Regions from separate parts of the Paenibacillus sp. J22P59 genome, predicted to be linked through region 3. Evidence: predicted binding sites of a transcription regulator. Region 3 holds the regulator's gene; each other region holds the start of a gene.
The links. Region 3 encodes Rex, which represses fermentation and respiration genes when NADH is low (regulators of the CRP and FNR family bind a similar motif). Its sites were predicted from a motif close to TTGTGAAATATTTCACAA; they were not measured.
Positions count from the first base shown of each region.

Region 1: the regulator Rex is predicted to act here: its motif matches at 3,455-3,472, upstream of AC50YO_RS16275 (DUF1641 domain-containing protein).
Region 2: the regulator Rex is predicted to act here: its motif matches at 7,731-7,748, upstream of AC50YO_RS11675 (formate/nitrite transporter family protein).

Region 1 is NZ_JBXENX010000008.1:319,019-329,393, forward strand. It holds gene AC50YO_RS16260 (cation diffusion facilitator family transporter) at 1-159, shown strand, start outside; gene AC50YO_RS16265 (AI-2E family transporter) at 461-1,609, opposite strand; gene AC50YO_RS16270 (NAD(P)/FAD-dependent oxidoreductase) at 1,730-2,908, opposite strand; gene AC50YO_RS16275 (DUF1641 domain-containing protein) at 2,933-3,370, opposite strand; gene rpsR (30S ribosomal protein S18) at 3,738-4,022, opposite strand; gene ssb (single-stranded DNA-binding protein) at 4,041-4,574, opposite strand; gene rpsF (30S ribosomal protein S6) at 4,611-4,895, opposite strand; gene AC50YO_RS16295 (YjzC family protein) at 5,117-5,299, shown strand; gene AC50YO_RS16300 (MOSC domain-containing protein) at 5,686-6,441, opposite strand; tRNA gene AC50YO_RS16305 (tRNA-Ser) at 6,568-6,658, opposite strand; gene AC50YO_RS16310 (hypothetical protein) at 6,845-7,120, opposite strand; gene AC50YO_RS16315 (DUF951 domain-containing protein) at 7,290-7,499, opposite strand; gene AC50YO_RS16320 (mechanosensitive ion channel family protein) at 7,489-8,346, opposite strand; gene AC50YO_RS16325 (putative Se/S carrier protein) at 8,386-8,625, opposite strand; gene yyaC (spore protease YyaC) at 8,737-9,354, shown strand; gene AC50YO_RS16335 (DUF4446 family protein) at 9,365-9,847, opposite strand; gene AC50YO_RS16340 (aminotransferase class V-fold PLP-dependent enzyme) at 9,876-10,375, opposite strand, start outside.
Region 2 is NZ_JBXENX010000006.1:40,649-51,023, reverse strand. It holds gene AC50YO_RS11715 (carbohydrate ABC transporter permease) at 1-542, opposite strand, end outside; gene AC50YO_RS11710 (extracellular solute-binding protein) at 671-2,023, opposite strand; gene AC50YO_RS11705 (lactonase family protein) at 2,603-3,679, opposite strand; gene AC50YO_RS11700 (hypothetical protein) at 3,889-4,098, shown strand; gene AC50YO_RS11695 (futalosine hydrolase) at 4,095-4,745, shown strand; gene AC50YO_RS11690 (1,4-dihydroxy-6-naphtoate synthase) at 4,747-5,592, shown strand; gene AC50YO_RS11685 (hypothetical protein) at 5,723-5,845, opposite strand; gene AC50YO_RS11680 (L-lactate dehydrogenase) at 5,949-6,863, opposite strand; gene AC50YO_RS11675 (formate/nitrite transporter family protein) at 6,884-7,675, opposite strand; gene AC50YO_RS11670 (sugar phosphate isomerase/epimerase family protein) at 7,786-8,625, opposite strand; gene AC50YO_RS11665 (helix-turn-helix domain-containing protein) at 9,005-9,859, shown strand; gene AC50YO_RS11660 (hypothetical protein) at 10,015-10,375, shown strand, end outside.
Region 3 is NZ_JBXENX010000005.1:317,487-327,861, reverse strand. It holds gene AC50YO_RS11195 (acetate kinase) at 1-1,041, opposite strand, end outside; gene AC50YO_RS11190 (3-hydroxyacyl-CoA dehydrogenase family protein) at 1,038-1,913, opposite strand; gene AC50YO_RS11185 (AAA family ATPase) at 2,047-3,546, opposite strand; gene AC50YO_RS11180 (hypothetical protein) at 3,539-4,078, opposite strand; gene AC50YO_RS11175 (cell wall elongation regulator TseB-like domain-containing protein) at 4,203-4,745, opposite strand; gene AC50YO_RS11170 (amidohydrolase) at 4,751-6,052, opposite strand; gene AC50YO_RS11165 (redox-sensing transcriptional repressor Rex) at 6,033-6,689, opposite strand; gene dinG (ATP-dependent DNA helicase DinG) at 6,686-9,550, opposite strand; gene AC50YO_RS11155 (tetratricopeptide repeat protein) at 9,566-10,339, opposite strand; gene panD (aspartate 1-decarboxylase) at 10,369-10,375, opposite strand, start outside.

The DNA of each region.
Region 1 (10,375 bases), on a different contig from region 3:
GAAGCCTATGTAGAGCTCCGCTCGGGTCTCTCGCTGGCTGAGGCAAGCGAAATCAAGCTCCGAGTGAAGGATATTCTGCGTCGGGATACGGATATCGCTGACGTTACTCTCGGCATTATTGAGGACAATGGCATACGGACCTGGAACCCTCAAGCATAAGCTTTTATAATAAGGAGTCTGCACGCATAGAAAAGGGATGGAGCCAAAATATTTCTGCTCCATCCCTTTTTATTTAGATCATGAGCATCCATCGGATAACCTTTTATCCAAAGGTTCTACTGCTCGCAATGAATTGTAATCGGCAACGTTATACGAATCTCCTCAATTACAAGTAATTACTCAACTAATCCGCCCTCAGCTACTAGATCACCAGTACCTTCACTCTTTTATGAGGCTACTCTCACCCATTCAACCTGCTTGCCCTATACGATAAGCATTGTATATTTACTCTAACAACTACCTACAGATCACCCTTATCTTCCTTGTACAAGTTGGAGCGAGAAGTAATGTAATCGAACAGGTTAAGCGCCATTACCTTGATTACAGCATAACCAGGTACGGCAAGAATCACGCCTAGCACTCCGAATAAATTACCTGCTGTCAGAATTACAAAGATAATCGTAATGGGATGAATCTGCAGCGATTTGCCCATAATTTGAGGAGAAATGAATTTGCCTTCAATTAATTGAACAATGGTCCAGATGATCACCATCTTAAGCAGCATCATTGGCGACGTCACCGCAGCTACAATGAGTGCTGGCGTAATAGCTATTGCTGGTCCCAAATAAGGAATAATGGCCGTACATGCCGCGATGAGAGCTAGTACGAGCGAATATTTGAGACCAATAATAAGATAACCGATATAGAGCAAAGCACCAATACAGAAACTAACGATAATCTGCCCTCTAATATAGCTGCTTATCTGATGGTTAATTTCTCCCATTACCCGCTTCGAGGGTGTACGCATCTTGGTGGGCAGGAAGCTGGCGATCTTCCCTGACAGCTTGCTCCCGTCCTTTAACAAATAGAACAAAATGAATGGGAGCGTTATGATAGCAAGAACAACCTCTTTCAGTGTGCCAAAGAATGCCCCCACGCTTGTCATTATTCCGTTCAGTACTGACGTAACACGCTCACTGATCTGAAGGGTCAGATCCTCCGGATTAATATTCAACCAGCTTTGAATTTCACTCGGCATGCCACTCGCCATAAAGATATTGAATTCATCCCTCATTTGATTGGTATATTTGGGGAGGCTTTCGAATAGATCCGTGACCTGTGCTGAGATAAGTGGAATAACCACTACTAGCAGGATGGTGATTAATCCAGCAATAATCACATACAGCATTAAGATCGAATAGATTCTGCCTACTCTCCTGCTCTCCATCCAATTGACGATGGGATTCAATAAGTAATAGACTACCCCGGCCAATATGACGGGCAATATAATCGTCTTAACCAGTACCGTTAGTGGCGTGAAAATATAAGAGATCTTGGTAAACACGAGAACGGTTAGTCCGAATAACAGCAATACTAGTAGGAATAGCACAAACTTATTATTGATAAACAGCTTTTTGAAGCGTTCCGTATTCGTTCGCAATGGCTCCACAGACTTCCCACCTACTCTATAAAAAATCAATTCATTATTGGAAATATTATATCATTATCAATCCATTAACGAAAAGAGACCCCAATCACGAGGATCGGGGTCTCTACAGGTAAAGCTAAACTATTCGACGATGGAGAAAAGACCGTGAACATGCGACAAGTAACGCACGTTGCTGGCTTCTTTCATCAAAGTAGCTGCTGTTCCTCTTAAGCGAAGCTGGCTCGCACCGATAGTACCGATTGCGTCTTTTCTGCCAAGGCTCGCCAATACGCCGGAATTCACGAATTGGAAAGTTTTCATTGGCAGGCCTTTGTAATTAGCATACAGGTTGTAGCCAATTGCTTCGCCCATTTGCCAAGCGATTTGTGCGCTTGGAGGATATGGACGGCCTTCTGCGCCGAAGACAACCGCGTTGTCACCAGCAAGGAATACATCTGGGTGAGATGTAGATTGCAAGAATTCATTAACCGTTGCACGGCCGCGGTTAACTTCAATACCACAGTTAGCTACCACAGGGTTGCCTGTAACGCCGCCTGTCCATACGAACGTATTCGTCTCGATGGAGTTGCCGTCTTTGAGCATAACCGTGTTGCCTTTAACTTCCGTTACCGCAACGCCCATGATCAGGGTTACGCCACGTTTTTCAAGGCTTGCTTTTGCACGGTCAACCAGTTCAGTAGGGAAGCCTGCCAGAATGGAAGGACCTGCTTCAATGTTGTACAGCTTGATGTCATTCACGTTCACGCCGATCGCTTCACACCATTTTGGAAGCATATCAGCAAGCTCGCCGATCAATTCGATACCAGTCAAGCCGCCGCCGCCAACAACGATTGTAGCGTCTGCTTTATTGCCGGATTTGCTATAAGCTGCAAGACGGTCTTTCACATGCGCTTCTACGCGTTGTGCTTCTTCAACCGATTTGAGCGTCAAGCTGTTCTCTTCCAAGCCTGGGATTCCAAAGAATGCTGTCTCTCCACCCAATGCGATGACGATTGTGTCATACTTGAATGTTCCTTGAGCAGCCAGCTTCACATGCTTTTTCTCAGGGTCGATAGCTTCAACGGAATCAATAACCAGCTTGATCGATTTTCCTTTCAGAAGCTTGTTAAGCGGTAGAGCTACATTATTCTTGTGCACGCCTCCAACAGCAAGACGGTGCAATTCAGTTACGATCTGATGATAAGGAACACGGTTAACAACCGTAATCTCTGCTTCCTCGGGCGAGAAATGCTCGCGTGCTGACAATGCACTCAGCAAACCGCCGTAGCCGCCACCCAAGATCAAAATTTGTTTAGACATACATATCCTCCATTCTTTAATTATCTATTTAGCGCCGTTTTTACGTTCCGCCAATACATCCAAGAAAGCTTGCGCATAACGCAATGTGGCTTGTACTTGTGGATCTTTCATCATTTTCAACATACCAAAAAGGCCGATTGTGGACGTTTCCGCTTGTGCACGGTCATTCGCTTCAATAGCAGCAGATGCAATGCCTTTTGCTTTTTCTTGGATCGGCTTAACGAACTCAGTAATTCCGTTCTTCATATCCCCAACCAATACTTTGTCAGTGGCTACGGTTTGAGCAACATCATAAGCTTTCGTCATCAGTGTGACCATTTCTGCCAGCTTCGGCAGGTTCTCGATCAACTCATTAAGCGACTTCTGAACCTCTGGCTTCAACAATTGCTCCAGCACGTCAGTTTGTACAGCTGCAGTTCCTACTGCACCATTTTCGGGTTGTTGCGTTACTGTCTCGGACATACGATAATAGCCTCCCTTTCCCTCGCTTTAATCAACTACGTTATTCCCAGCATTCATCCATGCTTGTTGTGTAATCGCGAACTATAGTGAAAAAATTCACAATGCACATAAACAAAAACGATCTTGCCCTTATAATAAACATAGACCACAATCGATTTGCCGATCAGCTTGAAGGAATGCTTCTATAATTCCATTGTAGACCTCTTGCACCAAATGTTCAATTCTAAATTTATGCAATTATAAAAAACTTGTCGAAAATATTGTTTCCTAACCCTTAATCGATCATGCAAACCGACAATTAGGGTGAAAAAACAACAAAAAAGCCGATTAAGATTGCTCTTAGCCGGCTTTTGTTGAGCAGAAAATACTACTCAGTAGTGTAAGGAAGCAATGCTACTGTACGCGAACGTTTGATCGCTACAGTCAGCAAGCGTTGGTATTTTGCGCTCGTTCCAGTTACACGACGTGGCAAGATTTTGCCGCGCTCGCTGATAAACTTTTTGAGCATATCTGTATCTTTATAATCAATGTGTTTGATTTTGTTTACAGTGAAGAAACATACTTTACGACGCTTGTTGCGGCCGCCTTTACGGTTGCCGAATTTGCGTTCTGGACGTTCTCCATCTCCACCATCTCTTGGCTTAAAGCTCATTCGAATCCATCCTTTCAATTAAAATGGCAAATCATCTTCTGATATATCGATCGGTCGACCATCATCCGAGAACGGATCACGGTTGTCGTTGCGTGAATTATTACCGGACCGGCTTCCGCTGCTGCTTCCTCCAGAGGAGTTGCCACCGCCGAAAGATCCGCCACCATTACTGCTGCTTGATCCGCCGCCGCCAGAATTGCCGCCATTATCTTCACGCGATGATCCGCCTTCACGATTGGATTCCAAGAAGCGTACGTTATCAGCAATAACTTCCGTCACATAGACGCGCTTGCCTTCGTTGTTCTCGTAGTTACGCACCTGAATGCGTCCCTCAACCGCCGTTAGGCGTCCTTTGCGCAAGTAGTTGGCACAAGTCTCAGCCAGCTGCCGCCAAGTTACGACCGGAATGAAATCCGCTTCCCGTTCGCCCTGTCCGCTCGTAAACGGACGGTCAACCGCAATCGTAAATTGCGTAACTGCTACGCCAGCAGGCGTATAACGCAATTCGGGGTCTCTCGTTAATCTGCCAATCAGTATTACACGGTTCAACATCGTTACTGACCTCCCAATCGAACAATCGAACGTGGATTAAGCGACGTCTCTGACGATCAATGTACGGATAACTTCATCCGTAATCTTCATGATGCGGTCGAGTTCGTTCACAACTTCAGTCGTTGCGTTGAAATGAACCAGAACGTAGTAACCATCACGAATCTTATTGATCTCATACGCAAGACGACGTTTACCGATCACATCAGTCTTAGTGACTTCTCCGCCGTTGTTGATGATGCCATTGAATTTGTCAACGATAGCTTGAACGTTCTCTTGCTCAACGTCTGGACGAATGATGTACATCACTTCATATTTGCGCATATTGTTTCACCTCCTCTTGGACTAACGGCCCCATAAATGGAGCAAGGAGCGAGATTATTGCATGCTCGCATCTATACACTATACCAAATTGCCTATCTCCTGACAAGTCATACTTCATTCCCGTTTTCTGGGGTTCATGCTCTCCCTCCCCTTGGACAATAATAAAGGTCAGGCTTTATTGAGCCCTTTATCAGAATAATTAGGCCAAAGGAGTGAGCAGCTTGGGTGAGTGGACACTATTTAATGCTGGAGATAAAGCTCCCAATGATGGTACCTATATCGAGGATGGGGTTAATTCCTTTCATATGGGTATCAATAATCCGAAGAAGGTTCATCTCAAGAAGGGAGATCGTTTCCCGGCTAATACGAACCATGAACGTAAGTGGAAACGAATGGGCCATTAATTTTTTGTAAATGTGATGTATACACCATTGGATTCTCGGACATGATAGTATGGACGGCGTAAAGAGAGGTGTGGTTCCGTTGGACCAATTGGTGCAAGGGCTGCAAGAGGAATTGATCCACTCAATATAGAAGCGGAGGGTTGTGCCAAAGACACGTTCCGTAACACACGCGCATTCGAGCACATTCATGCGTACTTCTACTAACGTAGGTTTACGTATGCTGAGCCAATCGGTTTTAACGATGAAGCATTAGTGGATTTGTGTACCGATTGACGAATGATGCTCCAAGGTTTCTGATTGTTGCAGTGCGAATTCTTTAACTCAACCAAAACAAACGCCGTCGAAAAAGGAGCTCGCAAGAGCTCCTTTTTTTATTGCGCTAATCACTAATCAGCTATATATAGCCTATCCCCTATTTTCACTTCCCCTGGTTGCTTAACCGATGCATAAATGCCGAATCGCAGATTCATTTCTTCATTTACCTTCTTAAGCAGGGAAGAATCACGTTCAAGTGTATCTGGATCTATTGTAATCATAGAGCATCGCTCACAATATTCATCAACCTGCAGCTCTGTATTCCCCATGATCAATCGTTTACCAATCCAACTGCCTTCATCCTGCGAATCATCATCTAAAGTCACAACTACATTAGCTCTGAAACGCCGATGATCGAGCTTCTTTCCCCATATCTCCTCAAGTCTGCGCAATGTCGTATCTGTAATAATCAAGATGCTTGCTGCATCGACCCCCATTAGCTCCGAGCTCTGCGGATCGTAGCTAATCATGGACAGCTTTTGTTTGGCATAGGGCTGAATCTCCTCTAACAATGCTTCATTCCAATGGAGGATCCGTCCGTCCGGTGCTTCTATACTTATTTCAGGAGAATGGACCCCAGCGTACGCTCCAACAAGCTTCGCCTTGTAGCCAAGCATCCTAGGCAGCTTCCTTGCCGTGTAAAAGCTATCCCAGCCCTCTTTCGTCTCATCCACAAAAGCATGGCTGCGATCACCATACAGCCCATAGCGTTCAATCACGCTAGCCTGTACACTCTCTCCGGCGAATGACTTGACGGGATATCTATATAGAGCACCAATGGTACCAATAGCACTTAAAGTCAAGGAAACTCCCTCTCTTCGTCTCATGTTATTCAGTCATCTAATGCATCTATTATAATCCTTAATAAATCCCCTGTACATTGATGCTATCCTTCTCTTACAACAAAAAAAACCTCCTACATCATCCTGTAGAAGGTTGGTTAATTTCATATATGGCGGAGAAGGTGGGATTCGAACCCACGCACGCTTTGACACGCCTAGCTGATTTCGAGTCAGCCCCCTTGGGCCTCTTGGGTACCTCTCCGCATTGATAATACAAAAGGTATTATATCACAGCCTGTACATGCAATGCAATATCCCGTTTTGGAGTTTTTTAACTATCATACGTGCAGGAATCGTACACACCTTTTGGTACCTTCTTCTTGCTCTTTAAATAAAAGATTAGAACCGGGATAAACCTTAATAATCCCCGATTCTAATACAAATTCTTTTAAACGGAAGAAATCATGATTATAACAAAAGTAAGCAGAAAAACGATAAACCCCAAACCTAAGCCGATCGCCGTCATAAGCAAATAGGCCTTAGAAAAATTCCGCTTATTCTGATTCTCATCAGGTGAAAAAGCCCATACAAACATCAGCACGATACCAACAATCGGTATACTGGTGAGTAAGAGCATAATCACCCACTCTTTTGTACTAACAACCTTTGTATCCGCTTGAGGACTAAATCCACCTGTGGGCAATACTTTTTCTTCTATTATCAACACTTCCACCCCCTGCTGTTCCTAATCTTATTTTGTATAATATTACCTTGATAACCATTATGGTTCAACTCTTAAATATAAAATTCAATAAAAAAATCTCCTACTTTGTTGTAGAAGATCAAATTATTATTCATAGTTATCTTTATAAACATGAAAATTATCATTATTACTATTTATTTTCTTCTGGTGGAAGGGAACGCAGCACTTTTTTCATATTTTTCTCAAATTTAGCCCTTGGGATCAATACACTGTGCTTGCAGCCTACACATTTGATCCGAATGTCCATCCCCATCCTGATCACTTCCATTTCATTCGATCCGCAGGGATGCTGCTTCTTCATCTGCACGACATCGCCCAGCTCAAATTGTTTACGCTCCATCTTGGCCATTGCCCCTTTCATTGCGATGATAAGTGACCATCCTCGGGTATGGACTGTCTATCCCGTTCTCATCCAATGCTTTTTTAATCATTAGATTCATTTTTCTAGCGACTGGAACCTGTGTATTCGGAAGACATTCCGCAACCACCCTTATCACCACTTCCGATGTGCCGATCGACTGAATACCAAGCACATCCGGAGATTTAGCAAGATTCTCATCTGCGAACTTATCCATTGTAGTCTTAATAACGTCGGTAGCATGATCAACATTTTCCTCATAGCTGATTGCAACATCAACGATAGCAAGAGAATTGCGCAATGAGAAGTTAGTAATTTCATTGATCATTCCGTTCGGTACGATATTGACCTCTCCTGTCCAGCTCACAATACGGGTTGTTCTTAATCCGATCATCTCGACCGTTCCTCTGAACTGTCCTGTCTGAATCACATCGCCAACAGCGAATTGATCCTCTAGAATGATAAAAAATCCTGTAATAACATCCTTAACCAAGCTTTGAGCACCAAACCCTATGGCTAACCCTATAACACCTGCACCTGCCAACAGCGGGGCAAGCTGAATGCCGAACTCCGATAGAAGAAGCATCGTTATAATGAAATTACCTACGTAGAAAACCACGTTTTTAATGAGCTTTCCTACTGTATTCATCCTTCTGACTTGTAGGTTTAATCTCTTGGACTCCCTATTCATCAGAACTCGGTCAATCGTTTTATTGGCAAGCCATATCATGAATTGTCCAATTACGACGATAAGAACAATACGTATAATCGAATCGCCAAGCTGCTCCCACGTAACCTTACTCGTTATCCAGTCCTGAAATTGCTTCATGACTTGCATATTTAGCAAATACATAGCTTTACACCTTCCTTACCGTGCAACTTCTTCATATCCACCTTCGATAGGTTGGAATATTCCTCTTATCTCTACATTCTCCGAATCAACAACATGTATGACTTCAATTAACGCATTTTCGGGAAAATGAATCGACAATGCACAGCCTGCCGTTATTTCTTTAGGTGTTGGACAGATATCAATATCTATTTCTGCATATTCCAGCAGCATCTCCGCCCGAAGGGCTTGTTGCGTAGAATCGAATGCGATCAGCATTATTTTCCCCTCTCCCTCAGTCCGATAAACATAAACTCTCGCTTCCCAGCGTATAAAATGCCTGTTCTATCCATATACTAGTATCATATTGGCATTTACGGGGGGGATTCTATGAAGCTATCATTTATGAAGGATATACCGCTAAAGGTTTCCTACACAGAATCAGATGCAGTCGGCATGATCGTACAACGATTATCCTTAATGCTTAACGAAATGTCTATTGGCCGTCCTATCGTCATTGTATGTGTAGGTACAGATCGCTCGACCGGTGATTCTCTTGGACCTCTTATCGGCACTTCACTCTCCAAGTACAATAGCCCTTACTTTTCTCTCTATGGAACACTTGAGGATCCTGTACATGCAATGAATCTGGAGGACACCCTTCTCGACATCAATCGTTCCTATCACAAGCCATTTGTTATTGGCATTGATGCCTGTCTTGGACAAGTCTCCAGTATCGGCTCTATTCAAGTAGGTACAGGCCCTGTACGCCCTGGGGCAGGTGTTAATAAAGAGCTTCCCCCTGTTGGCGACATCCATATTACAGGCATTGTGAACGTCGGCGGCTTCATGGAGTATTTCGTTCTTCAGAATACTCGGCTTCATCTCGTGATGAGAATGGCTGATGTTATTGCAAGCAGCCTATTCTCTGCTGTTATGAACAGCAGCCATGCTCTCACCCAATCTAGAGAACAAGCTGCTGCGATAGAATTAACCTTTGACCACTAAAAACCTTAGATTATTTCGCTTCAGCTATCGCTTTGCGTTCTTCAGGCGTTAATGGATAAGTAGACTCGCCTTTTTCTAGAGGCTTAGCATAGACATACGTATTATCCCGACTATGTATGCCAGATAATACAACCCCATCTTCTGTCGTATTTATAATGGCAAGGGAAAAGCTCAGATCACTGCCTTGGTCTGCAAAAGCATTATAGCGTAAAAAGCCAACACGTCCCTTTTCCTGCTTCTGAAGCTGCTGCACGTCATCTAATTGGGCTTGCAGCCGCTCCGTTTTGGCAACCTGCCCAGCAAGGGAAACCTTCAGCTCTACGAGCACCTCTTCAATATTGGTTATTCCTGTGTTCCCCATAACCTCTACATATTGCTTTCTAAGCTTCTTCAAGCGGCTGCCTACTGCAATCACTCGTATCATTAATAAGATGACTATCAAAGTTAATACGACTGTTACCACATTCATCGGGTTATTCGTCCACTCATCCATCGTTGTCTTCCGCCCCCACCAAATAATCTTACAACGTATAATGCTTCCTAATCTCTCTCACAGCAGACACGAAGGAATCTGCCTCATCCTCTGTCGTAAAACATCCTACACTAGCTCTTACAGCTCCTGTAGTTATCGTCCCTGCTGCTCCATGTGCCAAAGGTGTACAATGAAAACCCGCTCTTACTGCAATATTATAATGCTGGTCCAAAATAAACGACATCTCCGAAGGGTCTATTCCTTCGGCTACGATAGATACAATCCCCGTCCGTGCCTCACCTAATTTAGGACCGAGAACCCTCACTCCATCAATAGCTAACAAACCTTCCATCATCCGCTGCGTTAGTATCCATTCCTTAGTATGGATCTTCTGTACAGTCTCATTCAATACAAATTCAACACCTGCTTTAAGTCCGGCGAGCCCTGGTGTATTCTGTGTTCCAGCCTCATACTTATCAGGCCTTATATTAGGCTGCTCAGGGGCCTCAGATTGGCTTCCAGTTCCTCCATGCAATAACGGCAGCAGAT
Region 2 (10,375 bases), on a different contig from region 3:
GCAATGAGCAGAATCATGTAGAATCCAATACCTGCCCAGATCGCTGGCCAGAGCAATGACCACATCGCTGTATTCGTCTCGCCCAGCCAAGCTATCTTCACAGGCTCGTCCGTAAATAACGACAGGAAGGAGTTAATAAAGCCCATATTAGGGTTATACACATACCGCCACAATACGCCGATAACTACGACTGAAATGACATTCGGTATGAAGAAAATGACGCGATAAAAGGAAGATCCCCGTATGTTCAATCTTGTGAGAGCTACTGCGAACAGCGTTGCAAGAAGCATAATACCAATCACCTTGCCCACCACAAGAAAATAGTCATTTTTAATTGCGGTCCAGATAATTGGATCAGTCAGCATCTCACGAAAGTTGTCCAGACCGATATAATCCATATTTTTCGAGCTGCCAGACCAATCGAAGAATGAGATATAAACTCCTCGGAAGATCGGATACAAAGTAAATACACAGAAAAATACAAATGTCGGAATAATGAAAGCTGCAATAAATAAATTGCGTTTTGCCTTTTGCGACAAGATCGTCACCTTCCTTCAAGCTGGCTTGTAAAAAACAGACCCCCCAACAAAGATCCGCCGCGACCGGCTCGTCTTTGTTGGCGTCTGGTTTGCAAAGAATTCACAAATAAGATTTCATGCCGATTATCTTATTATTTTCTTGCTTTGGCTGCTGCATCTTCTAGACGCTTCATCCACTCTTCAGGAGTAATTTTGCCTGCTGTCAGAGCTACTGATGAATCTTGTTTTACTTTCTCAACATCTGTGTTCATTACGAATACAGGAGCAACTGTTGTTTTGTCGGAGTTGAAGAATTTCATAGCATCTTTCGTAACGTTGCCCGCTGAAGTGGAATCAAGGTCAGCCTTCACGTTCATGATAGCGCCAGTAAGCTCAGCCCAACGTACAGCTGTTTGTTTCGTAACGATGAATTGCAGGAACGCTTTTGCCGCTTCTGGGTTTTTAGCTTCCTTAGCAATTGCGATTGTGTTCGTGTAAGGAATAACAACACTGTTCTCGCCCGCACCTTGAGCTACAGATGGGATGAAACCGAATTCAAAGCCAGCTGGAATGTCTTTCTTCATTTCGCCTTCCATCCACAGGCCGTTCGGGATGAATGCCGCTTTGTTTTGCAGCCATTGCGATTGGGAGTCCGTGTGGTTCAAAGAAATGGAGCTGCTGTCGATGAAGCCTTTATCGCGAAGCTCAACGATTTGGTTCAAAGCTTTTTTCACAGCATCCGTAGAGAAGCTGCCTTCTTCCAAAGTCGCTTGCTTCGTAAGGATAGAACCGTCGCCGCCGTTAGCAGCAACCATAGCGGAGTCAAGCAGACCGCCGTTGATGTAGTAAGGGTATACGCCTGTATGAATCAGCGGGCTTACGCCTGCATCTTTAATTTTTTGGCTGACTGCAAGGAAGCTGTCCCAATCAGTTGGAACTTCCCAGCCTTTTTCGTTGAACAAGGTTTTGTTGTAGAACATGCCCCATGATCCAAATACGAGTGGAAGCGTGAAGTTCTTGCCGCCTTCGTAAGCCATCGGTTGGGAGATCAGAAGATCTGTCAGCTTCTCGCCTTCAACGTTCGTTGCTGTTGCAAAGAACTCTGTGAGATCCATCAGTTGACCATCTTCGATCATTTGTCTTTCGTTAGAGCCCGGTCCGTCGATGTACACTACATCTGGCGGCGAGTTTTGAATCCAACGCGGTTTCATTTGATCGTTGATTTTCGGTCCTGCAGATTCTTTGATCGTAAGGCCAGGATTCGCTTTGCCGAATTCGCTGATTACTTCTTTCCACCAGGAATCGCCATAGCCGCCTACGAAGTATTGAATTTCGAAATCCCCTTGAAGTCCCGTTGTCTCCGCAGGTTTCTCTGATTCAACTGCGTTAGTGCCCCCGTTGTTACCGCCCGTTTTGTTGCCATTATTACCGTTTCCGCAAGCCATTGCAGTCGTCATCGTCAATAACAGAACAGTGCAAAGCAATAGTGGTTTTTTCAATTTCATGCTAGAAACATCCCCTTTTTGTACTAATGTGTACGTTGAATAGCCAAGATATTCAGACAAGACATGGGCGCATAAAAAAAGGACATGAGTATATAAGCAAAAGAAACTGCTTACATAACTCATGCCCTCAACGGTAACACGTCATGTTTTCTTACGTATTCAACTGAAAATATCATATAATCGCCAGAATAAATTGTCAACATAAAATTTAAAAAAATGTAAGCGGTGTCTTCTGGATATGTATGCGTTTAACAAAACTAACGCTATTAATCAATGTTAGTTTAGATTACATATCCTTCATTTCGCCCTCTAACTATAATCTGCTATATAAATCTTTGTAATTTCCAGTTAAATCGGGTAATGGCATCTCTTAGAAGGAGTTGGAATGATCTAACATGAACGGTATCCTTATGTCAGGATTGAGCTTTTTTCCACAGACAGTCTCTTGATGTTTACAGCTTTCCCCCTAACAATCGCCTAAGCGCGTCATATTCCCTGACCTAAATCTACTCATAAAAAAAAAGCAGCTGAAAGGAATGATATCCCTCTCTGCTGCTTGGTTATTATGCAAACTGACGATTAAAACGAAGCCGGCAGCACGCACACTGGACGGTCTATCTCTACTGAATTCCCCGTAAATACAGGAAGGCCAGTTACCTGATCTACACGGAATACAGCGATATTATTCGTATCTTTATTCGCCGTAATAAGGAACTGATCATTCGACAGCAAGGTGAAGTGGCGTGGATGCCGTCCTTCTGTTGAGACATGGCCAGTTAGCGTCAGCTTGCCGGATTCCGCATCAATGCCGAACACGACGATACTATCATGCCCACGATTCGATCCATACAAGAACCGACCGTCCTTCGATACCGCAATCTCCGCGCAATAGCTCTCTTCTACATAGCCTTCCGGCAATGTCGATACAATCTCTAACGCGTGGAGCTGACCAGCTGCCGCATCGTATCGGAAAGCCGAAATCGTCGAGTTCAGTTCATTAATCACATACGCATATTGACCATTCGGATGGAATACCATATGACGCGGTCCTGATCCAGGCGGCACAACAGCTTCTCCATGAGGAACAAGCTTGTTAGCTTCTGTATCTATTGAATAAGAGCGAATACGGTCAATCCCCAAATCCGGTACGAACAGATATTGACCATCCGGGCTGAACATCACACTATGCGGATGGGGCCGATCCTGATCTTGTTCAATGCTGCTGCCCTCATGCTGCTGAATATCAAGGAGCTCACCAATCTCTCCATTATCCGTCAAGGAAACCAGACTGATTCTGCCGCCATGGTAGCTTGATAACAGCACGTAGCGATTATTGGCATCACGCTGGATGTGGCAGGCTGAAGCCGTAATGGCAGCCTTCCTGTTTAATTCGCGCAGTTCGCCCTTGCCTTCGTTCAGCTCAATGGCATAGGCTACCGCTTCGCCCATTTTTCCGCCATCCTCGCTAACCCCTTCTGCTATCGCATACAGCTTGAGATTCGGAACATCTACATTCAAGAACGTAGGGTTTTTTAATCCCTTCACTTCATCCAGCAGCGACAGGGCTCCCTTCTGTTCATCGAACGAATACATTCGAACTCCACTTGCTTCCGCCTCCGCATAGGAGCCGACGAATACTATTTTATGTAAGGACATTTTATTTTCCTCCCTCATTTTTTGATTCCTATATAAAAACAGGCTATCTCTTATTGTACTAGCAGTCCCGACAGAAACCAAGCTTAGCAAGCAATTGGCTGATCAACAATCCCACTGATTAGACAGAAGCCATGCCTTCCTTTACACTAGATTTATTGACTATTAAGGCTTGGGTCCGTCCTTGGCAAAAGGAGACAACAATAGTGGCAATGATTCACAAACTACTGACAGACCGCGACTTGGAAGAAGCGATGCAGCGTGAAGCCAAAGTGCGGGTATTTAAGGATGATTATATAATCAACAACTCAGGCATTATTGTAAGATTTGACGACAGTATGGTCGTCGTTCAGGCCGGGGTTAGCGACATTACCTATCACAGCCGGAATGACTGCGAGTTTTTTGAGGTGAGAAAAAAATGAAACAAATTCTAATCATGACAGCAGTAGCTGCTGAAAGAGACGCCGTACTGCGAGGATTGCAAGGTGACCCTCGGTTCAAGGTCGTAGAAGCTGGCGTTGGCCCGATTGAGGCAGCGGTACGTACAGCTACCGAGCTGGCGCTTGCTGGAGATAATCGCTATGAGCTCGTCATCAGTGCAGGCATTGCAGGAGGCTTCAACGGAGTTTCTCCTATAGGTTCACTTGTAGTAGCAAGCTCTATTGTAGCTGCTGACCTTGGAGCAGAGACACCGGATGGTTTCCTCAGCCTGGACGAGCTCGGCTTCGGCTCCGCTACTATCGCCACCGATGAAGGAAAGTCCCGCCAAATCGTTGATGCGCTATGCGCAGCTAACCTTCCAGCTCACTACGGTCCAATACTCACGCTTGCTACCGTAACGGGATCAGCAGCAACAGCAGATAAGCTAGCGCTGCGCATATCTGGCGCTGCTGCCGAAGCGATGGAAGGGTTCGGCATTGCAGCCGCTGCTCGACATCACTCCATTCCTATCGTAGAGATTCGTGCTATATCCAATGCAGTTGGTCCACGAGACCGCTCTGCTTGGCGCATCAAAGAAGCTTTGCAAGCCTTGGAGGCTGCGAGCTCTGTATTAATGGAGGTATTCTAAGATGAAAATCGCATTTTCCCCATGTCCGAATGATACGTTCGTATTTCATGCTTGGGTGCACGGCCTTCTGCCCGGCGCTCCCAAGCTCGACGTTACCTACGCGGACATAGACATAACGAATAATCTGGCCGCAGGCAATGGCGGCAGCATGGACCAGATGGACATTCTCAAAATTTCATTCGCCGCTCTTCCATGGGTATTATCAGACTATGCCCTGCTCCCATGCGGCGGAGCGCTCGGCAGGGGCTGCGGCCCCTTGGTCTTAACGAATCAGGCAACGAACGATCCTGCCTCATTAAGCGGCAAGCGTGTTGCTGTTCCTAGCGAGCGGTCAACTGCTTATTTATTATTCCGGCTATGGGCAGCTAAGAACGTGCCTGGCGGCGTAGGTGAAATTATAGTGATGCCGTTCCACGAAATTATGCCCGCCGTCAAGAATGGTATAATCGACGCTGGACTGGTTATCCATGAAGCTCGCTTTACTTACACCAACTATGGCTTGTCGATGCTTGCCGATATGGGCAGCTGGTGGGAATCAGATACAGGGCTTCCGATCCCGCTTGGCGCCATTATTGCCCGGCGTTCACTGGACATCGAAGCGATTACACGATGGACAGAAGCCTCCGTTCAATACGCTTGGCAGCATCCTGAAGCCTCGCACAGCTATATCATGCAGCATGCTCAGGAGATGGACCCGGCAGTTGCGAAGCAACACATCGAATTGTATGTGAATGACTTCACCGGCAGCCTGGGCGGCAGCGGCTATGCCGCTATTAGAACTTTGCTGGAAAGAGCTGCTGACGAGGGACTTGTCCCTCGCGTTGATCCTGCTTTGCTGCTCGGATAATAACGATATCAATTGAAAAAGCACCTCTCAGGTACCGCTTATCGCGGTGCTCTAGGAGGTGCTTTTTCCCCTTTATCGGGAATATTTTATATTAAGCTATCATTGCCTATCTCAAAAGAAAAGTCGAATTCTACTCTACATCCGACTCGTCCCATTTTTTGGAATACGCTTTTTTGGTAACCCACAAGGTCAGCCAGGTGAGCAGAGCAACGATAATAATAGAGGCAATCCAGACTCCAGCAGGAACGTTCATTATAACTCCCCCTTCTTTCCATACTCCTCTATATTTTACCGAATAGAAAGGGGATTAGCGATTATAAATATTAACATTTTGAAAACGATTTGACAGATTCGTATTAGAATGCGATAGAATCAATCAGACCCTTCAGCTTGTCTGCCGAACGCTTCAGCAGTTCCTTCTCTTCATCGGAGATAACCAATTTCAGCACCTCTCGAACCCCGTTCCGATCCACGACACATGGAACACCTAGATATACGCCTGACAGCCCCATATAGTCATCAAGCAATGTCGAGACATTCAATACAGCACCTTCATCGCACAGAATAGCTGTACAGATACGATCAAGAGCGAGGGCAATCGCATAATAGGTTGCTCCCTTAGCTTCAATAATCTGATAAGCTGCATCTCTTGTTCCTTCAAAAATCTGTTGTTTTTGCTCAGCATTGAGCGTAAGCTCGGTGCCTGCGACATTCGCCAGGCTCCACAGCGGCAGCTCCGAATCCCCATGCTCTCCGATAATATGGGCATGCACACTGCGCGGGTCCAAATTCAATTCCTGGCTAATCAGGTAACGGAATCTTGCGCTGTCAAGCAAGGTGCCTGAGCCAATGACACGATTAACCGGCCATTGTGATTTTTTCCACGAGAAGTAGCTCATAATATCAACCGGATTAGAAGCAATAAGCAGAATACCGTCCGTATTATACTTCATTACCTCGTCAATAATGCTATCGAATATCGCCACATTCCGCTTCAGTAGCTCGACACGCGTCTCACCCGGCTTTTGCGCAGCGCCAGCCGTAATAATAATAATATCCGCACCCTTGCAGTCCTCATAAGTGCCTGCCCATACATTCGCTTGACCTAGGAACGGCATGCCATGATTCATGTCCAGTGCATCGCCTACTGCTTTTTTCTGATTGGCATCAATAAGAACAAGCTCATCCATGCGATTGCGAAGCAGCAGCGTATAAGCCGTTGTCGAGCCTACCGCTCCCGTTCCAATGATAACTACTCTAGTTTTTTTCATTTTATTTCCTCCCTATGCTGCTAGTCTTGTAAATCATTGTCCATAAAGGGTTTATTAACGTAATGATACATAACGCCCATTAGCACTCCGCCGCCGATCATGTTGCCGATAGTAACGGGAATCAGGTTGTGGAGCACTCCAGCAACTGATATCGTTCCGGGATGGTTGAGCACCAATGCGATCGCGAACGTACACATATTGGCGATACTATGCTCATAACCGGAAATAAAGAAGCAAAAGACGAATAGCATCATGGCGAACATTTTGGGTCCATCGCCTTTGAGTGACATTGGCACGAAAAAGGCTAGGCATACCAGCCAGTTACATAGAATTGCCCTGAAAAAAAGCTCCATTGCCGGTGTATTCATCTTGGACTCTACCACACTAAGCAAAAAGCCATTGACATGGGAATCATTGAATAATCCCGTCGTGAGGATCAGGCCTGCGAATACGGCTGCTCCCAGCAGATTCCCTGTATAGCTCATGCCCCATAGCTTGAACACATCTCGCCAGCGCATAGATTTGCGCAACGCCGCGAAGGTGTAATAAAACGTATTTCCTGTGAATAAATCACCACCGCCATAAGCGATTAATATAATAGCTGCCCCGAATGTCATTGCTGCCATTGGATAGGTCAGCGGTGAATGCTCAATGTAGAAAAAATTTCCTGTCTTGAACGCAACGATGACACCGAAGCCGATGAACATGCTTGCCAGCATCGACCGGGCCAAATATCGGACTCGGCTTTGCCGGAACACGGCCTGCTTCTTAAGCGCCAATTGCTCTACCTTCAACAGCGGCTGTACTTCCATAAGCGTCCCTCCCTTGCTGTTTCAGGAAAATAATATCATGGTGCATAGTTCCAATATGTGACATGAATCACACATCACAGCCTAAATGTGACAAAACCAAGATAAAAGCACTAAATTAAGCATTCCTCTAGCATTTGTTCCAGTCTTGCTAATGCCCTAACTGAAGCCTCCCGCTGTTCGATATTCCCCTCATACTCTACCGTGTACCAGCCCTTGTAACCTGCTTCATCGAGCTCTTCCAGTATATAAGGCAAGTCCACAACACCTTCTCCAGGAAGGCTTCCAACGAACCGCTCCCCGTTCAGGGACTGATAGGATGGCCCATCATAATCGACATCGACTTGGACAAAATCTTTGATATGAACATGACGAACAAGTCCGCTTAATTTATCAATTGCTTCCTTGGGGTCTTGGCCTACGAGCAAGAAATTTCCAGAATCGAAGGTAGAGCGCAGGGATACCGAGTTCACCTGGCGGATAATAGCTTCAACCTGCTCTGCCCTACTCGCGAATAAGCCCCTATTCTCCAGACAGAGCTGAATGCTTTTGCCTTCTGCATAAGTTGCTGCTTCCTTAAGACCATCGACGATCCATTGCTCCGCTTCTTCGAAAGAAAGCCCATCCTTCAAATCACCCGCGAATACTCGAACCGTCCTTGCGCCAAAATGGGCGGCAACGTCTACGCTTAGAATGATATCCGCAATCTGCTGCTTACGTTTCGCCGCATCGGGCTCTGCGAGGTCATTGCATGCCCCGAAGCAGGCTAGCTTCATACCGTTACGTGTCAATGACTCCTCTACTACCTCATAGTCTCTATCGCCCTCCCAATAAATGCTTAATAATTCAACACCTTCCGCAGCTGTCGTCGCTGCAAAATCAATGAAATCACGATTCGTCCAGCCTTTCTTATAGTAGTTGTGACAGCTCCATGAGCTAAGCGCCAGTTTCATGTTCTCCCATCTCCCTCTTCTAATTTATTTGTTGTAAAAAACGAATAGAGCTGACCATTTGTCCGTCTCTAAGGATGCTGTTGCAAGACTGTCACGATTGCCCGATGAATCTTAATTGTTCCTATATAAAAAAAGGATGGCGTCATGGCCTTCTCCTACATACTCTTGGTTCAGATCAAGAATCACTGTCCATACACGCACTAGACGAAATTAATGAATCTATAAATGTACATTGGAAATAGAACCCTACGCCTATAACAGCCTTCTTCCGCTGCACCATTATCGGGGTTCTCGCCATGTTGCCTATATCTATAAAAAATTGTTGCATCGGCATTACTGTAAAATCTATCATATGTTGTAAAGGAGAGGAATGAACAGCATGGTTAATTTCATGGACTATATGATCAGCCCACAACCGATACGGATTGTCGACCTTAAGCTTGATCCAGCCAAACTTTCTATCCGTTCTCTGTATATTCACTCTGTGGGCCACTTGCCAGGCAGAACGCTCTACCGCCATGCCTCCAAATTTAATTATTGGGCAATTGTTTACATAGCTGGAGGGTCTGGCTCTTACCGGGCTGGAGATGGCGAGCGGCAACGAGTCAAGCCCGGCAGTCTATTCTTTATAAAGCCTAACTGCATCTATGAATTTGGTCCGGATCAAGGTGGATACTGGGATGAATTCTACTTCTCTGTCGTGGGCAGCCGGATACAGGAATGGGTGAATGACTGGGGCCTTCAGACCGAATGTGTCAGTTATCCCGGGACGGACGCCTCTCAGCAGAATCGCATTGACCGTATCTTTGCCCTGCTCGAAAGCGGGAACCCTAATAATGCAGACAGAGCAACCATGCTGCTGGAAGCCCTGCTCTATGAATGGGTCCATCGTCAGACAACCAAGACTGCAAGGCTAACCCAGCTCTTGGAGGATCTCTCATCCACCTTGTACGAACCATTTAATCCCCGGGCTTTTGCCAAGAGCCATCATTGGTCGCTATCTACTCTACGAAGGACGGTCAGTGAGTATACAGGCTACTCCCTCCATGAATACGTTCATCGCCTAAAAATAGCAGAGGCAAAAAACAGGCTCGTAAATACCGATCAATCCGTGAAAGAGATTGCGGCTGCTCTTGGCTATGGCGATGTCTTTTATTTCTCGCGCCTATTCAAGAAGCAATCCGGGGAAGCGCCCCAGCTTTTTCGTAAAAATAGGCAATCACAGCGCTACTAATCAAGGCTTGACTTTATCCTTTTCCTCTTGTATATTAATGGAAATTAATCAAATAGAGCGGCTTACGTTGGAAGCACCCGTAAGAGAAGGCATACTATGCCTTTCTTTTGCGGGTGCTTTTGTGTATGTATACCGACTCTCAAGGAGGCTTATTCATGCATTCACTGTTCAAGCTGCCGCAGCTTCTCGTTGTTCTGCTTCTTGCTGCCACCTCGTTGACCGCCAATCCTATTGCCGCTGCTTCATTTGAATTCACCATTACCGCCCAAGCTGCCTTTGACAAAATGACGGCTGATTCCAAGGAAGAAATTTCGATTCAGCTTAAGGAGCAGTACGCTCAGCTGCAGGCTGCTTCGCTGGCTGCGATTGAGTGGGACAAAAAAATTAATGCCCTTCATTACAGCAATGAGGAGGAGCTTCTGGCCACGACAAGGCGCATCAAAGGAATAGATATCGACAAGATTAGTCAGCTGAATGCGGATGTTAAGCAAACCAAAGAGAAGTATGTGCCGCTAT
Region 3 (10,375 bases):
GAGTCCTTCACATACCGCCTTGCGGAATACATCCGAGTTCTCACCCACGCCTGCTGTAAAGATCAGTACATCCAGTCCGTCCATAGCTGCCGCATAGGCACCGATGTATTTGCGAACACGATAGATATACATGTCGAAGGCCAGCTTCGCGTTGCGATCGCCTTCCTCCATCGCCTCTACAACCTCGCGCATATCACTGCTCACTCCGGAGATAGCCAGCATACCGCTATGTTTATTGAGCATGGAATTAACCTCATTGAGGGTCAGCTCTTCTTTGTTCATCACGAACGGGACAATAGCTGGATCTATGTCGCCGCTGCGGGTACCCATCATCAGGCCTTCGAGGGGAGTCATGCCCATGCTCGTATCGAAGGATTGACCGTCCTTAATCGCCGTACAGCTCGCCCCGTTACCAATATGACAGCTGATCATTTTGAGAGAGGAAAGCGGTTTTTCCAGAAATAACGCAGCCTGCTCACTAACATATTGATGCGAGGTGCCATGGAACCCATAACGGCGAACTTTATGACGGCGATATAATACCGTTGGGATCGGATACAAGTAGTTCGTGCTTGGCATCGATTGATGGAAGGCCGTATCGAACACGACGACCTGAGGAACTTCAGGCAGGTTCACCTCGACTGCTGTAATCCCCATCATATGGGCTGGGTTATGCAGCGGGGCCAGATCGAACAGCTTGCGAATCTCCGCCTTCACCTCAGGTGTAACAAGTACCGACTTCTTAAATACTTCACCGCCATGAACGACACGATGACCAACAGCCTGAATCTCATTCATGGAGGTCACTGCGCCATAATCAGGATGCCTTAACATATCAAGCACCCGCTTAATCGCCGTGACATGGTCAAGAATTTCACTGACATCACGAATCTCAGGCTTTCCTGGCGGCTCGTGGGTCACGATCGAGGAATCCATGCCGATACGCTCAACCTTGCCGCTCGCGAGTACAGACTCGTCCAGCATATTATACAATTGATATTTGAGAGAGGAGCTGCCTGCATTGATGACTAGTATTTTCATGAGATTCGGTCTCCATCCTTATCGTATTTGAAAAAACCTACGCCGGATTTCACGCCCAAATGTCCGGCTCGCACCATTTTTTTCAGAATGGTTGACGGGCGGTATTTAAGCTCCCCATATTCACGAAACATTCGCTCAAGTGCAGCCACTACTGAATCCAGGCCAAAGCGATCCGCCATCTCAAGCGGTCCGTGCTGGAAGGAATAACCTATTCTCATCGCATTGTCGATATCTTCAGCGGACGCAACGCCCTCTTCCAGAACATGAAGAGCTTCGTTAATAAACAGACAGATAAGCCGGGAAGTTACATAGCCCGGTGATTCGAATACCATGATACCTTTTTTCAATATAACCTCATCAATAAATTGCTTGGTCCGAACAAAGGTATCCTCTGATGTCTTCAATCCTCTAACAATTTCCACGAGATCAATCTTAAAGACCGGATAAATAAAGTGCATGCCGATGACACGATCCGGATTATTCGTCGCACTTGCGAGCTCCGTCATACTAAGCGTAGAAGTATTGCTCGCGAAAATAACATTAGGTCCGCATATGCTGTCCATTTGCTGAAACACTTGTTTCTTGCTATCCATATCCTCAGTAATGGATTCGATCACAAGTTCACAATCCGCCAAGCTGTTGTAGTCTAAAGTCATATGGATGCGATTCATAATCAGCTTCTTCTCAGCCTGAGTAAGTGCCCATTTCTCTATCTGCTTATCAAGGCTTAGCTCAATCATTTCCTTGCCATATGTTAAGCGCTCCGGTGAGCACTCAATTAAATTCACGTCCAGCCCTTTGGAAGCAAGCATTTCGGCAATGCCCTGCCCCATCGTTCCAGCTCCGATAACTCCTACTTTTTTAATAGACATGGTTCTCTCCTTATGGCTTCCTACTACGTATGTAATAGAGAAACATTCCTATAAAATGATTAGTCCTCTTCATTATAACGGTTTTTAGAGAAAAATGAAGACAGACATCCCGTCTGTCTCCAAATTGTTAGAATTATGCACTATGGGAAAGTTTATCGAGCAGCCTGCGGAATTCATCCCCGCCAATCGTTTCCTCACGGATTACAACATCAAGTGCATTTAGAAATACCTCACGCTTAACTTCCAGCATTGCTTTAGTCTGCGCCATAAGCCTGTCTAATATTGATCGGTTAACCTTAGCCCAAGCCTCAGGCGTCATCATGTTGGCATCAATAATGCCAAGCTCTGTTAATCCAGACTCCACAAGCGTTTTTACAATATTCATCGCTTGCTCAAAGTCACCTCTGGAGCCTGTACTGCGTCCGCCGTAGAACATCTCTTCAGCTGCAGCTCCACCGAGCGCAATCATTATTTGCCCATTTAAGAAATCAGGCGTATACAAATAATGATCCTGCTGCGGATTATGCCGAACATAACCGAGAGCTTGCCCGCGTGGTGACAGCGCCACCTGAGAGACGCTTCCGGGACGAATGAGCTCAGCCATAATCGCATGCCCTAACTCATGAAGGGCAACGCGCTCACGCTCCTCCTTCGTCGCCTCACGATCCGTCTTCTCGCCCATCATAACCTTATCTATCGCACTCGCTAGATGATGCTCCTTAATCAGCTCGCTATGATCCCGCATGGCGTAGATGGCTCCTTCATTCATAACGCCCTCTAGCTGTGCACCAGAGAAGCCGAAGGATTCAGAGGCAAAACGCTCCAAATCAACGGATGGGTCAAGCGGCTTATTAGCGGCGTGAAGGTTAAGAATATGAAGCCGGCCTTTCTTGTCAGGCAGTTCAACCCCAATATGACGGTCGAATCGTCCTGGGCGCAATAACGCGCTATCCAGCATTTCTTTTCTGTTGGTAGCGGCAATGATAAGAATTCGCGGCGCCTCATCAGAATGAATACCATCCATCTCGGTTAGCAGCTGATTCAAGGTCTGGTCATATTCACGATGCTGCCCGCCATCGCGCTTGCCGCCAATAACATCAATCTCATCTATGAAAATAACCGCGCTGCTCTTGCCTTCCTTCTTCGCCTTCTGTCTAGCTTCCTTGAACAGGTCACGAATGCGTCCAGCACCAACCCCAACATACATTTCCACAAACTCACTGCCCGAGGCTGCCAAATAAATCGAATCCGTGTATTGAGCAGCTGCTTTGGCAAGCAACGTTTTTCCTGTTCCCGGCGGTCCAGTAAGCAATATCCCTTTCATCGGGCGAATGCCCAGCTTCTTGATCTCTTCATATCTTACTAGAAAATCGAGCGCTTCTATAAGCTCCTGCTTCGCTCTGTCCTGACCGCCGATCTGTTCAAAGGTCATCGAAGTCTGATGCAGGTCCGCACGTCTCTTCTGCCCATTCATCGCCGTCATTCGCCCTTTACCGCCGCGTGCAGCATAGAAGAGCGCTGCTCCCAATATGGCAAGCAAAAGCACCGGCACGACATTATACCCCGCAAAAACAAGGAATAAAAAAAGTACGGGCACAAAACCAATCGCTATTTCCTTCCAATATTTAAGCATGGGCAGACACCTCCAGCATAGCCGGCGTACGAGGTAATACGACATATTTGGAGGATGTCTCGTCTTTGATCGTTACATAGACATTCGTCTGATCCATCTCGGTTACAACCTTGATGCCTGAATTCGTTTGAGCAAGCTTATCCATCGCAACGGGTATATCCGAATAGCGTTTCGTCTCCATCGATTCAGCTACAGTAAACAATACAGTAGACCATAGCTTTTCAAGCCGTTCGCTTGATGTAGCATTATTAATGGAAAGCTGCAGCTCCCGATTGCCTATAGAGCTTTTTCCTTGCTTATTAATTGAATCATAGACAGCCTTTAAATTGGCATCTGGCTCTAGTGTAACCCGAAGGGCCACTCGTTCTTTATCCATCTGGGGAGCATCTGCCGAAGCGATGCCTGATATTTGATTAACCGCCTTTTGCAAAGGCGCTTCAACAGCAAATTGATTATATAATACCCAACCGCCAAACAATACAAGAGCGGAAGCTGCAACAGTGAGCAATATCGGAGTAATTCGTAGTTTCACGCAAAAAGCCCCCTTTTGAAATGCATCAGTAGCATACCTGCGTATATCATCTCTGCTATACGGAAGTATATCACATTCATGCCTTCAAAAGAGGGTGTAAAATTAGGAAACTCGCCTTATGCGGCTATTTTGCAGTTTTTGCAGGAAGTCTGTATTGATCAATAAATGCTCCGTCCTTGAACGAATAGAAGGCGTAATAATAGATGCCCTCTTTATTCGTATAAAACACTTCGTAAGCAAGCTCGTTGTTGATTATTCCAAGCTGCATTCGTTTAATCTCTGCATCAGGATTGGCATTTATAAAGATGCTCTTCACGTCTGCCTTCAGTATGCCTTCACTAGTCTTCACCACTTGGATGTCTTGTTGCGCCTTGGCATCCTCTGCCTTCACATCAGGAACAGATACGATAACAGCTTCGCCAGCTTGATTGGTTCCTTCCACAATCCAGAATGGCTTCTCCCATACATATCTTGTTGCCAACTCGACTGAAGTCAGCTCAGCAGCTTCCACAGCCTTAGTTGTTGCTGCATTTTCCTCTGACCAATAGGGCCTTTGGATTGTATTATAGTACATAATCACGCAACCAACTATCGCTACTACAGCTACAAGGGCAACAGCCAGCCACCTTCGGCCGGACATGATGGACTTACGTTTCTTCGTGATCACTCTCATTAAGCATTCAGCAGCCGATCGAAGCTAGCTGCTGCCTCATAACGAATCTTCTCCTCATCCATGAACGTACATTGGCCGTTATCAACAACCTTGCGTCCATCCACCCATACATGCTTAACATCTCTTCCTGATGCGGAATAGACCAGATGCGACACAATATCCGTCTGTGGATAGAAATGAGGCTGTTCCAGATCAATCGCTATGAAATCTGCCTTCATTCCAACACGAAGCTGACCAATCTGATCCTCCTGCCAAATCGAACGTGCACCATACAATGTCCCCATACGCAATGCTTCCATAGCCGGAACGACTGTCGGATCACCCGATACACCCTTATGAAGAAGAGCAGCAAATTTAATTTCTTTGAATAGGTCTAAATTATTATTGCTCGCCACACTATCCGTTCCTAACGAAACGGTAACTCCGGCACGCAATAGCTCCGGTACGCGCGCAATGCCGCTTGCCAGCTTCAGATTGCTTGCCGGATTATGAGAGACCGCGACCTTGCGTTCAGCAAGCAAAGCAATCTCATCATCTGTTAGATGAACAGCATGTGCAACTAAAGAAGGACGGGAGAAGAATCCAAGCTTATCTAGATGCTCAACAGGGCGGGTTCCATAATCGCGAACATTTTGTTCAACCTCTGCCAATGTCTCAGACATATGCGTATGAAGAGGCAAATCATATTCATGCGCCGCTTGAACAATTTGCTCAATATAAGCTGGAGGGCAAGTATACGGTGCATGTGGCGACAACATCGTCGTAATCCGACCATCTGCCTTGCCATTCCAATCGCGCGCAAAGCTCAGTGCATCCTTCAATTTGGCTTGCTGCTCTTCAGGAGAGCATAGCCCAATAACCCCGCGGGTCAGAGCTCCGCGAATACCCGATTGCTCAACCATTTGCGCAACCTGGTCCATGCGATCATACATATCTACAAAGGCGGTGGTACCTGATTTGAGCATTTCAACAATAGCAAGAGCGCTGCCAGCACGAGTATCTTGATCAACATACTTCGCTTCCATTGGCCACATCTTTTGCTCCAGCCATACCTGCAGGCTTTGGTCATCGGAATATCCGCGCAGCAAAGTCATCGCCGCATGACCATGCGTATTAATCAGGCCTGGCATGAAGGCCAGCTTGCTTCCGTCGATCCGTTCAGCTTCTGTGCTAAGCCCCTCTGGTGCAGCTTCTCCGATATATGTAATTCGATCATCCGTCACAACCAAATGACCACGAAGTGTAGGTTGCTTCTCATCCATCGTTATGAACAGCCCATTCTCAATCCAGATCTGACTCATTGGCTTCATTCCTCTCTCGATTCAAATAATAAGCTAAGCTTAACAATTCCTTCGTAAAGTCAGCATGATGAATGCGAACCTCTTCCGGTACTCTTAGAATAGCCGGCGCAAAGTTAAGTAAGCCTTCAATACCTGCTTCAACGAATTGATTCGCCACATTTTGCGCCTCAAATCCGGGTACTGTAATGATGCCAAGACGTATATTATTTTCTTGTACCGTCTGCTTCAGCGCTTCCATTGGCATGACGACCAGATTGTTGATCATCGTGCCAATCTTGCTGGGATGCACATCAAATACAGCGATGATTTTCATATTGTCATTGGAATATTTATTATAATTGCATAGGGCATGACCCAAATTCCCGGCGCCGACCAGCGCGACATTAATCGTCTGGTCAAGCTTGAGGATTTGCCGAATCTTTTCAATTAAATAAGAAATTTCATACCCTATTCCTTTACGACCGAAATCACCGAAATAAGCCAAGTCCTTTCGTATTTGAGCTGGATTCAGATCAAGCTTAACGCCCAGTTCCTGCGATGAAACGGTCTGTATCTCCCGATGGTGAAGTTCATTCAACACCTGCAGATAAATGGGCAGCCTTCTGACTACAGCTTCGGATATTTTGGCTTGCTTCACCCGATTTCCTCCTCTTCCTTACTTAGCCACTCACGCATTCTTGGTACCATTTGTTCGATATGCATATGCTCAATTTTGGGTCCGGGCAAAGAATACAAGAAATGCTTGCCATAATAGGTCTCAATGACTCTTGTATCATAAATAATGACGATGCCTTTATCCTTCGCCGTACGAACGAGACGGCCAAATCCTTGCTTAAAGCGAATAACTGCCTGCGGTATAGAAAGCTTCATGAATGGATTCTGCTTTTGCTTTTGCAGCAGCTCTGACTTTGCTTCAACCAATGGATGATTAGGCGGCTGGAACGGCAATCTGACGATTGCCAGACAGGTCAGCGCTTCTCCTGGAATGTCTACCCCTTCCCAGAAGCTGCTTGTGCCGAGCAGAACGGTCTCTGGATGCTGCGTAAACCTTCTGGTTAGCTTTGTTCGATTGCCGCTATCGATTCCCTGTCCGAGCACAGTAATGCCCGTAGCCGAAAGTGCCTCCTTCAAAGGATCATACACCTGCTTCAGCATGCGATAAGACGTAAATAGAACGAGCATTCTTCCCTTAGTCTCCACCGCTGCATCCGACAATGAGCTAACCAGCATAGAAATAAATTGCGGGTCTCCGGCTGAGCCTTTCAACGTCGGGAAATTCCGGGGAATAATAACTAATGCTTGCTCTCTATAATTAAATGGGGATGGAAGCTGAACCGTCTTCAACCGATTGCTTGCTTCGAATCCTTCCAAGCCTAGCTGCTCCTCCGCATATTGAAATGATTTCTGTACGGATAAGGTAGCTGAGGTTAGAATAATGCTATCTTTTACATCGAAAAAATATTGCTGAAGCTGTCGGCTCACATCTACAGGCACCGAATAGAGCTGCACCGAGCGATAGCGGTAGGTCAAGCTCGCTTCAATCCACAGTACCTCAGAAGGCTGCTCCATCTTCATAAAGGTGCGAAGATCGTCCTTCACACGCATCAAATCACGTATTGCGCCATTCAAGTCGGTCACTAAGCCTTGAATGGAAGGATCGTCAATTCTTTCCTTAATATCGGCAGCCATTTTCTCTACTGTACGAACTACGCGGTTAAGCTCAGTATGAACATTCGTCTCAATCGTAATGGCATCCTCCCAATTGCCGGGGAGATTATCACTCCTTAGACGATATACCGACTGGCCATTCTCATTCGCCCCGCTTTCAACGGCAGCGCCCACCAAGCTGTAGAACAGCTCGAACAGCTTCTCCCAATGCTCCTTCACATCATTGAAGTGCGGAATAACGGTATCGATAGTCTCCGTCCACGCTTGGACGCGCTCATCATCTTCATTCTGCAGCCTCATTCGAAGTGCGGGCAATAAGCCGGATCGGTTGTCCTTGAATAAACGGCTCGTATTATGTGTCAATGAGAAATAGTTCAATTGCATGCCTAAGTGCTTGCTAGCTACTTCCTCCACATGATGGGCCTCATCAATAATCAAATGATTATAGCTTGGCAGCAGCCGATGATCAGCTTGTACATCTGTGAACAGCATGGAATGATTAGTCACGCATACGTCGGCAATATTGGCCTCATGCTTCGCACGATGATAATAACAACGCTTGAACCACGGGCATTGCCGATTAAGGCAAGAATCCGCATCACTTGCAACAGTCGACCAGAAGTCTGCGCCCTTGTTGCCAAAGTTCAGCTCTTCTTGATCCCCCGTCTCGGTCTCCCCGAGCCATACCACCATTTGGGATGCGGTAATTGCATCTTCAATAGGCGACACAAGGTCTTTCGTATTTATTTTACTTTCAAATTTGCGCAGGCACAAATAATTGCCGCGTCCTTTGAATATCGACGCACGAAACTCAAAGGGAAGAATCTCTTTAAGCAAAGGCAAGTCCCTTTGGCGCAGCTGCTCTTGCAGATTGATCGTATGCGTACTGACGACTATCTTGGTATTGTGCTGGACACCATAATACAAAGAAGGTATTAAATACCCAAGCGACTTGCCTGTTCCAGTGCCTGCCTCTATAAGAAGATGGCGGTCACTGTTAAGCGCATCATATACCTCGTGGAACATCGTCGTTTGTGCCTCACGCGCTTCATAATTCGAGAATTTTTCCATGAAACGCTGCTTGATGCCGTCGAGATAGTTCTCGAAAGACACATCCTGCAACGGTTCTGCTCCCGAATCAGCCCGTGCTGGCTGCTCTTCGTTCCATTCTCCTGCCTTCAATGCAAATTGATTGAAGTAATGGTAGTCATTGTTCTCAAAAACGACTTGCTGTTCCGCTCGCTGAAGCGTAACTCCAAGAAACCAGCTCATATCGCTTCCGTTATCCATAATAAAGGATAGCCGTTGCAGGGTAAGCAACGGCAATTCGCGAAGCTTGCGTACGGAATCGGTGAAAATAAGGGCGGTAGCCATAGCATCACTGTCAGCGCGATGATGCTGCTCATGCTTAATGCCGAACAGCTCGGAGACCACTCCGAGCTGATAAGTTGTAATAGATGGATAAAGAATTCTTAGAAATTCAATCGTATCTAATCGGCGGCCGACAAAGGTATGGTAACCGCATCGGTCTAACGCTTGATTAAGGAATCCTGCATCAAAATTAACGTTGTGCGCAACAAGAATCGCATCATCCAGCAAAGGAATCATTTGCATCAGAACTTCATCCAGCTCAGGCGCATCTGCTACCATTGCCGCATCAATGCCTGTCAGCTGAGTAATAAAAGCAGGAATTTCAACAGTTGGTCTTACAAAAGAATTAAACGTTTGTACGATAGCCAGATTATCGTCGAGAACAACAAGGCCTACCTGTAAAATATCATCATTTACACTATGCCCTGTCGTCTCCAAATCCAATACTGCATATTTCATTTGTTACCGTTCCCCTCACAAGCAGCAAAGTTCGGTACTACCGAAAAATAATGACAATTGCTGCGGCGTTTCTTTACAACATTTCAAGTTGTTAAGCGGGTCCTTGAAGCTAGGGCAGGCCTCATATGCCTTAATGAAGAATTGCTCTGCTCGCTCCATATTCATGTAAACCGCTTGAATGCACCCAAGGGCATTATAGCCTAAAGCACGCCACTTCGGATAGTCCGTTAGAGAAACTAACAGTTGGAAGTGACGCTGGGCTTCACTCCAATTTTGAAGATGCATGTAAGTCATCGCCAAGTACAACCGAGCCAGATTGCATTCCGGAAGACTGCCTACAACGACTTGGAACTGTGAAGCTGCGTTAGAAAACATAAATAATTTATAATACCCTTGGCCTTTTGTAATCAGGTCGGCCATTTCCCAAGATAATTCCATATCGAGCTCTTTGTCATAGATCGGCTTAGTCAAAGGGGCTGCTTCTGGCGGCGGTTGCTGTGAGGCACAAGGCTCCATCGAAGATGAATCCTCCAGCTCCACGAATCCTGTAAATTTCTCTTCAAAATCCATCCATTGCTCGACAACAGAATCACTCATTTTTTTGAGCATCATAATCTGTTCTTCATATTGCTTTTTCTGATCGCCTACTGCATCTGGATATGCTTCAATAATCTCATCGAGCATTTCGTTCATTACGGTAAATAGCTGCTGGAACATATATCGCATCCCGCCTTCACCAAAGAAATGAGGAGTGGTATGCTCATTCTTTGTTAAGGTGGTGCTTTTCATACCCGAGTACCAATGGTTACAGCTTTATCTCACAAT